2 regions of the Streptomyces sp. NPDC015144 genome follow, and region 1 is predicted to be linked to the other one. Evidence: riboswitches for the same ligand, from Rfam matches in the RefSeq annotation. Region 1 holds a riboswitch; the other holds the start of a gene.

Region 1 (4,645 bases):
CGCGTCCACGATGGCCCCGCGCTCGGCCCAGGAGTCCACCGGCCGGTCCGGGGGCTCGACCACGTACATCCAGGCGATCTTGTGCCGCAACTGGCCGAGCAGGGCGATCAGGCCGGGGCTGCCGGACGCCTGCGCCAGCGTCTCGTGGAACCAGCCGCCCAGTGGGCGCAGGTCCTCGCCCTCGCCGCGCAGCGCCCGGTCGTGGCCGAGGCGGACCAGGCCGCGCAACACCTTGAGGTGGGCCTCGGTGCGACGGCGCGCCGCGCGGGCGGCACCCAGCGGCTCCAGCAGCGTCCGGACCTCCAGCAGGTCGGCCGCCTCCAGGTCGGTGGGCTCGGCGACGCAGGCGCCCGCGTGCCTGCGGGAGACCACGAAGCCCTCGGACTCCAGGGTGCGCAGCGCTTCGCGGACCGGGACGCGGGACACCCCGTACCGGCGGGCCAGCACCTCCTCCGTGAGCCGGCTGCCGCGCGCGAAGACTCCGGAGACGATGTCGTCACGAATCGCTGTGCTTACCGAATGCGCGGGAATGCGCATGCCCGAACCTCCGCCTCAATGCCCGCGAAACGCGGCCGCCCAACACCTGTTCCGTGACTCTATTGCAATGCGGCGGCATTTCCGATGCCGGGCGGGAATCGATGAATATCTTCCGGCCGCGGACCGGTCGCATCGGAGAGCGGTGACGTCGGGGAGCGGTCGCGTGGGCGAGGGGTCACCCGCACCGTGCGGCAGGCATGCCGAAGGCCCCGGACGCGCGGGTCCGGGGCCTTCGGTGGAGCGTCCGTCAGAGGGCGGCGCCGTGGGCGCGCAGATACGCGACCGGGTCCAGGTCGGAGCCGTACGACGGCGTCGTGCGGGCTTCGAAGTGGAGGTGCGGGCCGGTGGAGTTGCCGGTGGAGCCGGAGAGGGCGATCTGCTGGCCGGCGGCGACGCTCTGGCCGACCGACACCCCGATCGAGGAGAGGTGGCCGTACTGCGTGTACGTGCCGTCCGTCATCCGGAGCACGATGTTGTTGCCGTACGCGCCGCCCCAGCCGGCCTCGACGACCGTACCGGCGCCGACGGCGACGACGGAGCTGCCGGAGGCGGCGTGGAAGTCGACGCCCGAGTGGCTGCCGGAGGACCAGAGCGAGCCGCCGGACTTGTAGCCGGTGGTGACGTACGAACCGGCGACCGGGAGACGGAAGGCTCCCGGCACCGTGCGCTCGGCGGACCGGGCGACGCGGGCCGTACCGGCGCGGGACTCGGCGGCGCGCTCCGCCGCCGCCGCCCTCGCCTCGGCCTTCTTCTTGGCTTCGGCCTTCTTGCGCGCCTCAGCCTTCTTGTGCGCCTCGGCCTTGGCCTTCGCCGTGGCGACGGCCTGGCTCGCCTGTGCGTCGGCCTGGGCGCCGATCCGCTCGGCAAGGGTCTTCTCGATGGTGAGGACCTGGGTGAGGCCGGTGTCCTCGACAGCGGCGGACTCCGACTCCGCGGCGACGGCCGGGGCGGCCAGACCGCCGATGACACCGGTGGTGGCGAGGGTCGCGACGCCGACGGCCTTCGCGCCCCTGCGCGTCAGTCGGCTCGGGGCACGATGCTTCCCCGTGGCACGGGTGAACGCCATGAAGTGGCTGGTCCTTTCCTTCCTTCTCGCCTACCGGGTTAGCTGACGGGTTCGGAGCAGGAAGGTCTCCTACGGACACCCCGGCCTCTCGGGGCTCAGGCGTCCGATTCACCCCAGGGACTACATGGGTCCCCGGCTCCCCGGGCTCGCGCCGGACGGGGACTCGGCGATGACTGTCCGGTACGCCCCTGATGCGGCATACGAGTGACGAACAGTCGAGCCGACGCTAAACGGGGGCACTTACATCCACCAAACGGACAGGCCATTTTGTAGCGCATCCCACAGGGCAGACGGGCAACCTCACCACGGAACGGACAAAAGGTGCGGATCCCGCACATCTTGCTTGCGGGATCCGCACCCATGCCCTGCTGTCCACCGGTTCTCCCCTGCCCCGTACCGGTCCGTGGCAGGGGAGAGCCGGGAAGGGCCGAGAAGCCGGCGGGTCAGCCGGTGACGACCGACACCTCGCCGATGCCCAGGGCCCGGACGGGCTCCTCGATCCGCGCCGCGTCACCGACCAGGACGGTGACCAGCCGGTCGACCGGGAAGGCGTTGACGACCGCCGCGGTCGCCTCGACCGTGCCGGTCTCCGCGAGGCGGGCGTACAGCTGCGCCTGGTAGTCGTCCGGCAGATGCTGCTCGACCTGGTCGGCGAGGGTGCCCGCGACGGAGGCCGCCATCTCGAACTTCAGCGGCGCGACACCCACCAGGTTCTGCACCGCCGTCTCGCGCTCCTCGTCGGTGAGGCCCTCGGCGGCCAGGGTCCGCAGGACCGTCCACAGGTCCTTGAGCGCCGGCTCGGTGGATTCCGTGTCCACCGAACCGCTGATGGCCAGCATCGCGGCGCCGGTGGCGCCCGAGGCGGAGTCCGCAGCGGTCGAGCGCAGCACCTGGGCGAAGGCCCGCACTCCGTACGTGTAGCCCTTCTCCTCGCGCAGCACCCGGTCGAGGCGGGAGGTGAGCGTGCCGCCGAGGCAGTAGGTGCCGAGCACCTGGGCCGGCCACACGCTGTCGTGGCGGTCGGCACCGATCCGGCCGATCAGCAGCTGGGTCTGGACCGCGCCCGGACGGTCGACGATCACCACCCGGCCGGTGTCGTCGGCGGTGATCGGCGGCACCGGGCGGGGCGCGGCGGCCTCGCCCGACCAGTCGCCGAGGGTGTCGGCGAGCAGGGCGTCCAGGTCAATGCCGGTCAGGTCGCCGACGACCACGGCGGTCGCGGTGGACGGCCGGACGTGGGCGTCGAAGAAGGCCCGGACGGCCGCCGCGTCGATCCGCTCCACCGTCTCCTCGGTGCCCTGGCGCGGGCGCGACATCCGCGCCTCGGCCGGGAAGAGCTCCTTGGAGAGCTGCTTGGCGGCGCGGCGGGCCGGGTTGGCCTGCTCGTGCGGGATCTCGTCGAGCCGGTTGCGCACCAGCCGCTCGATCTCGCTGTCGGCGAAGGCGGGCGCCCGCAGCGCCTCGGCGACCAGCCCGAGCGCCTTGGCCAGCCGGGAGGCCGGGACCTCCAGGGAGACCCGGACACCGGGGTGGTCGGCGTGCGCGTCGAGCGTGGCGCCGCAGCGCTCCAGCTCGGCCGCGAACTCCTCCGCGGTGCGCTTGTCGGTGCCCTCGGACAGCGCCCGCGACATGATCGTGGCCACGCCGTCGAGCCCCTCGGGCTCGGCCTCCAGCGGGGCGTCGAGGAAGATCTCGACCGCCACGACCTGCTGGCCGGGGCGGTGGCAGCGGAGCACCGTGAGACCGTTGGGCAGGGCGCCCCGCTCCGGCGCGGGGAAGGCCCAGGGGCGGGCGACGCCCGGGGCCGGCTGCGGGTGGTACTGCATCGAAACTCCAGTCGCCGCGTCGGTCACTTGCCGGCTCCTTCCTGCGCGTCGGTGTCGTCGCTGTCCGCGGACTCGGCCGCCTCGACCGGCTCGTAGACCAGCACCGCCCTGTTGTCGGGGCGCAGCCGGGCCTTGGCGACCGCCTGGACCTCCTCCGCGGTGACGTCGAGCACCCGCTGCACCGCGGTCAGGGCGAGCTGCGGGTCGCCGAACAGCACCGCGAACCGGCAGAGTTCGTCGGCGCGCCCGGCGACCGTACCGAGCCGGTCCAGCCACTCGCGCTCCAACTGGGCCTGCGCGCGCTCCATTTCCTCGGGCGTGGGGCCCTCGGCGGCGAACCGGGCGAGCTCCTCGTCGACCGCGGCCTCGATCTCCGGAACCTCCACGCCGCCGGACGTCTTCACGTCCAGCCAGCCCAGCGAGGGCGCGCCGGCCAGCCGCAGCAGTCCGAAGCCGGCCGCCACCGCCGTACGGTCACGGCGGACCAGACGGTTGTGGAGCCGGGAGGACTCGCCGCCGCCGAGGACGGTCAGCGCGAGGTCCGCCGCGTCGCACTCACGGGTGCCGTCGTGCGGCAGCCGGTAGGCGGCCATCAGGGCACGCGCCGGAACCTCCTCGCGCACCTCCTCGCGCAGCTGCTCACCGATGATCTCCGGGAGCGTGCCGTCGCGCGGCGGCTGCTTGCCGTCGTGGGACGGGATGGACCCGAAGTACTTCTCGATCCAGGCGAGGGTCTGCTCGGGGTCGATGTCGCCGACCACCGAGAGCACCGCGTTGTTCGGCGCGTAGTAGGTGCGGAAGAAGGCGCGCGCGTCCTCCAGGGTCGCGGCGTCCAGATCGGCCATCGAGCCGATCGGGGTGTGGTGGTACGGGTGGCCCTCCGGGTAGGAGAGCGCCGTCAGCTTCTCGAACGCCGTGCCGTAGGGAACGTTGTCGTACCGCTGGCGGCGCTCGTTCTTGACGACGTCGCGCTGGTTCTCCATGGACTCTTCGTCGAGCGCGGCGAGCAGCGAGCCCATCCGGTCCGCCTCCAGCCACAGGGCCAGCTCCAGCTGGTGCGTGGGCATGGTCTCGAAGTAGTTGGTGCGCTCGAAGCTGGTGGTGCCGTTGAGCGAGCCGCCGGCCCCCTGCACCAGCTCGAAGTGGCCGTTCCCCTTGACCTGGCCGGAGCCCTGGAACATCAGGTGCTCGAAGAGGTGAGCCAGGCCGGTGCGCC
Region 2 (4,645 bases), on a different contig from region 1:
CTTCGGGTTCGGCGTGCACCAGTGCCTGGGGCAGCCGCTGGCCCGCGTCGAGTTGCAGTGCGTGTACAGCACGCTCTACCGGCGCGTCCCCACGCTCCGGGCGGCCACCGGTATCGACCGGCTGGACTTCAAGCACGACGGCTTCGTCTACGGCGTCTACGCGCTGCCCGTCACCTGGTGAACCGCCCCTCTCCCCCGAACGGAAACGAGAAGCCGATGCGTGTGGAAGTCGACCGGCCCAAGTGTGTCGCCTCCGGTCAGTGCGTCCTGCTGGCCCCCGATGTCTTCGACCAGGACGACGACGGCATCGTCGAACTGCTCACCGACACCCCCGACCCCGCCCACCACGACGACGTCAGGGAATCGGCCGCCGTCTGCCCGGCCGCGGCGATCCGCCTGGTCGGGGCCTGACCGTCGGGCTTCCGCGCCGGATCGCCGTCGCCCCGCCCACCCCTTCGCCCCCGTCCCCTGTTTTCGCCCACCGACTCACCGGCACCCTGTCCTTCGGCATGCCGCCCAGGGCACTGCGCCCCTGGCGCGCAGCCCATCGCCGCCGGGAGTGACTGGCGGCCGACCACGGCGACGGCCCCGGCCGTGCGACCGCACATCTCCGTGAGGCACCAGGGGCGTTGACCGGCCCTCCCGGCCGGTCGACGCCCCTCGCCCGGGGTTTTCCGGCCAGGACCGGAAGCCCACGCAACGGCCGGATCGCCTCTCCACGCCTGCCCGTTCGGCGGGTTCACGGCGTTCCCGCGCGCCTCGGCCACCTCGTGGAACCGGTCGGCGGGCGGGCCAGATCGATGGCCGAATACCCCCTCCTCTTTCTGTACGTCCTGTACATTTTTCACGGAAGCCCGCCCAGGGCCCGGCCCGTACCGTTCCGGAAGAGAGGCGTCGCCATGCCGTTCCGCCCCGCAGCCCGCCATGTACTGCCCGAGTTCACCGAGCGCACGGCGGACGGTGTCCGCACCTTCGATCCGTACTCCAAGCTGCTCGCCGAGCGGATCGTCTTCCTCGGCACCCCGGTCGACGACGCCGCCGCCTCGGACCTGATCGCGCAGTTCATGTATCTGGAGCACGCGGCCCCCGACCGGCCCCTCTCGCTCTACATCAACTCCCCCGGCGGCTCGTTCGAGGCCATGTCCGCGATCTACGACACGATGCGGTACGTGAACTGCGAGGTGGAGACCTTCTGCCTCGGCCAGGCCGGCCCCTGCGCCTCCGTACTGCTCGCCGCCGGAACGCCCGGCCGTCGGCACGCGCTGCCCGGCGCCCGGGTGCTCGTGCGCCAACCCGAACTTCCCGAGCCGATGCGGGGTCAGCCGTCCGACCTGGCCATCGAGGCACGGGAGATGGAACGGCTGCACGCGCTCCTCGTCGACCTGCTGGCCCGGCACACCGGGCAGGACGCCGGGCGGATCGCCGAGGACATCGAGCGCGATCTGATCCTCGACGCGGCCGGGGCCCGGGCGTACGGCCTGGTGGACCATGTCCTGGAGAACCGGAACGCCGTCCGCGCACCGCACGGCGCGCGGTGACCGCCCGATGCGACCGCCGGAGCCCCGGCCGCTTCCCGCGCTGACCAGGGCCGAGGGGGAGTTCATCGACCGTTACCTCGATGTCGTCGACCAGGTCGGGCGGATCAACCCGGCCCGGGGCAGCGACACCTACGGCGCCCTGCGCGCCGCACAGGCGCTGGCCTCGCACGCGGTCGCACTACGGGACGCCCTGACGCTGATGCACGAGCGTGGGGAGGCACACATCCACGCCGCGACACTCGCCCGGGCGCTGCGCGTCCTGGACGGCGAGCGCCGCGCCGGGCGCGTCACCGTGCCACCGGCTCCCACCGGTTGACCGGAGCGTACGCTCCGCCGTGGGCGGCGCGGCCCACCGCACCGCCCTCGGCCCGCACCCCGTCCAGGGGGGCGACACACCCGACACGGTGATCGGATTTCCTCGCTCGTTCGGCGTAGGAAGTCCCCTGCGCAAGAGACCGCTCGACTTGCGCGTTTCGCGTGGACCACGGCTGGAACCAGCGCTTCCGCCGCTGGTACCGCGCCGGTCCGATCATCCGGCGACGGTCCGGAAGGACAGATGTCCACCCGAATGGATCAGCCGTGAGGAGCCTCACATATCCGTTTTTCAGCTCGGAAATCCACCGGCCCGTGGGTCAAGATCCCTGGGACGACAAGCCCCCGCCACCGCGGCGGGGCGGTCCGGGTGGACGCCGAGTCCTGCCGCCGTCCGGATGCCTGGTCGACGAAAGTGGATCGGCAGGAGTGGAGGACCCGAGCACAACGGGTCGGCCCGGGCACACCGGACGACCCTCGGGGTGAAGCCGCACCACGCGGCCGGGCGACTTCGCAGGCCCGAACCCGACAGGTCACCCTTCACAGGCGGCTGACGAAGGGTTGCGCATGTCTGCGCAGGTTCATGTCCCGTCCTTGCTCGCCCGGGCCGGCACGGCCTCGGTCCTCACTCTCGCCGCCGTCGGCGGCACCATGTTCGCGCCGGGCGCCCCTACGGAGGCCCAGGCCGCGACCGTATCGATGAAGGCGCTCGACATCGCGGCGTCGAAGAAGGGCTCACCGTACCGCTGGGGCGCCGCGGGCCCCCACCGCTTCGACTGCTCGGGCCTGACGCTCTACGCGTTCAAGAAGGCGGGCAGGACGCTCCCCCGCACGGCCCAGCAGCAGTACAACCGGGCCAAGCACGTCCGGTCCTCGGACCGGCGCCGGGGCGACCTGGTCTTCTTCCACTCCGGCCGCAGCGTCTACCACGTCGGGATCTACGCCGGGGAGAACCGGATCTGGCACTCCCCGAAGGCCGGCGCCGTGGTGAGGCTGGAGAAGATCTGGAGCAGGAGCGTCTACTACGGCCGGGTCGGCTGAGCCCCGGCCGGCCCGCCACGCGGTCGCGGCCGCGTATCGCGTTCGGCGCCGGACCGTCCGGCGCGGCCCCCTCCCTGATCGGCTCCGGCCCGTCCGGCCCGACGGAAGGGAGGGGCCGCGCGGTCCTCACCGGACCGCGCGGCACGCCGTCGCACCCCGGCCGACGGACACGTACGGGGCGAGTGCGGTCAGCCGGCGGGCGCGGTGCGCAGGACGGTCGACACAGCAGTGGCGATCTCCTCCTCGGTCAGGTCGGCGCGCGCGGTCAGCCGGAGCCGGGACACCCCGTCCGGCACCGACGGGGGCCTGAAGCAGCCGACGGCGACCCCGGCGGCGCGGCAGTCGGCCGCCCAGCGCACCGCCGCGTCCGCGGAGGGGGCGCGCACCGACACCACGGCCGCGTCGGGGCGTACGGCGGTCAGCCCGGCCCCGGTCAGCCGTTCGTGGAGCGTGGCGGCCACCGCGCGGGCCCGGCCGGGCCGTTCCGGTTCGCGGCGCAGCAGCCGCAGGCTCGCCAGGGCGGCGCCCGCCGCGGCCGGTGCGAGACCGGTGTCGAAGATGAACGTCCGGCCCGTGTTGACGAGGTGTTCGATGACACGGGCCGGTCCGAGGACGGCCCCGCCCTGGCTGCCCAGGGATTTGGAGAGGGTGAGGGTGGTCACGGTCCCGGCGGTGCCCGCGAGCGAGGCGGCGGCCGGCGCCCCCCGGCCGCCGGGCCCGAGCACGCCCAGGCCGTGTGCGTCGTCGACGAGCAGGGCGGCGTCCTCCGCGCGGCAGACCTCGGCCAGTTCGGCCAGCGGGGCCGCGTCGCCGTCGACCGAGAAGACGGAGTCCGTGACGGCGAGCGCCCGCCCGTCCCGTGTCCGCAGGGCCTTGCGTACGGCCTCGGGGTCGGCGTGCGGGACGACGGCGGTCCGGGCGCGGGAGAGCCGGCAGCCGTCCACGATCGAGGCATGGTTGCCCGCGTCGGAGACGATCAGCGAGCCGTGTCCGGTGAGCGCCGTGACGGCGGCGAGGTTGGCCGCGTAGCCGGACGACAGCACCAGGGCCGCCTCGAAGCCGCAGAACTCGGCCAGTTCCCGTTCGAGTTCGGCGTGGAGCGCGGTGGAGCCGGTGACCAGCCGTGAACCGGTCGCACCCGCGCCCCATTCGTGTGCGGCGGCCGCCGCGGCCGCCGTGACGTCGGGGTGTCTGGCCAGCCCCAGGTAGTCGTTGCTCGCGAGGTCCAGGAGCCCGGAGGCGGCGGGCCGGGGGCGGAGGACACGGACGAGTCCGGCATCGGCACGACGGCGTGCCTCGGCGTCGATCCAGCCGAACGGGTCGAAGGGCATGAGCGGTCCCTTTTGTAGGCAGCTCACAGACCCTAACCGTGGGAACCGCCGGTCATGGTGTGGCAATACACACACCCTCGACAGGCACTGTTGTCCGGTTCCTCCTTGGCTGCGGGACGCCGGTAGGACAGGATCTTCGCCATGGACCTCCTGACCACACTGGTGGACAAGGGCCTGCGGCGTGAGCTGCCGACCCGTGAAGAAGCCCTCGCCGTGCTGGCGACCTCGGACGACGATCTGCTCGAAGTGGTGGCCGCGGCCGGGAAGGTACGCCGTCAGTGGTTCGGGCGGCGCGTGAAACTCAACTACCTGGTCAACCTCAAGTCGGGGCTGTGCCCCGAGGACTGCTCGTACTGCTCGCAGCGGCTCGGCTCCAAGGCCGGGATCCTCAAGTACACCTGGCTGAAGCCGGACGAGGCGTCG

Evidence for each region. A riboswitch is a leader RNA that binds a small molecule or an ion and turns the genes downstream of it on or off. The one in region 1 is predicted to bind cyclic di-AMP.
Region 2: linked by a shared signal. The riboswitch ahead of ACF08W_RS18990 (C40 family peptidase) and the one ahead of ACF08W_RS28435 (M23 family metallopeptidase) in region 1 are both predicted to bind cyclic di-AMP.

What each region holds. Positions count from the first base shown of each region.
Region 1 covers NZ_JBIBUU010000020.1:106,633-111,277, reverse strand. The annotation lists gene ACF08W_RS28440 (GntR family transcriptional regulator) at 1-537, opposite strand, end outside; gene ACF08W_RS28435 (M23 family metallopeptidase) at 785-1,603, opposite strand; cyclic di-AMP (ydaO/yuaA leader) riboswitch at 1,617-1,782, opposite strand; gene ACF08W_RS28430 (pitrilysin family protein) at 2,047-3,429, opposite strand; gene ACF08W_RS28425 (M16 family metallopeptidase) at 3,453-4,645, opposite strand, start outside.
Region 2 covers NZ_JBIBUU010000010.1:129,893-134,537, forward strand. The annotation lists gene ACF08W_RS18970 (cytochrome P450) at 1-181, shown strand, start outside; gene ACF08W_RS18975 (ferredoxin) at 217-411, shown strand; gene ACF08W_RS18980 (ATP-dependent Clp protease proteolytic subunit) at 900-1,538, shown strand; gene ACF08W_RS18985 (hypothetical protein) at 1,546-1,854, shown strand; cyclic di-AMP (ydaO/yuaA leader) riboswitch at 2,248-2,414, shown strand; gene ACF08W_RS18990 (C40 family peptidase) at 2,418-2,891, shown strand; gene ACF08W_RS18995 (8-amino-7-oxononanoate synthase) at 3,080-4,222, opposite strand; gene bioB (biotin synthase BioB) at 4,364-4,645, shown strand, end outside.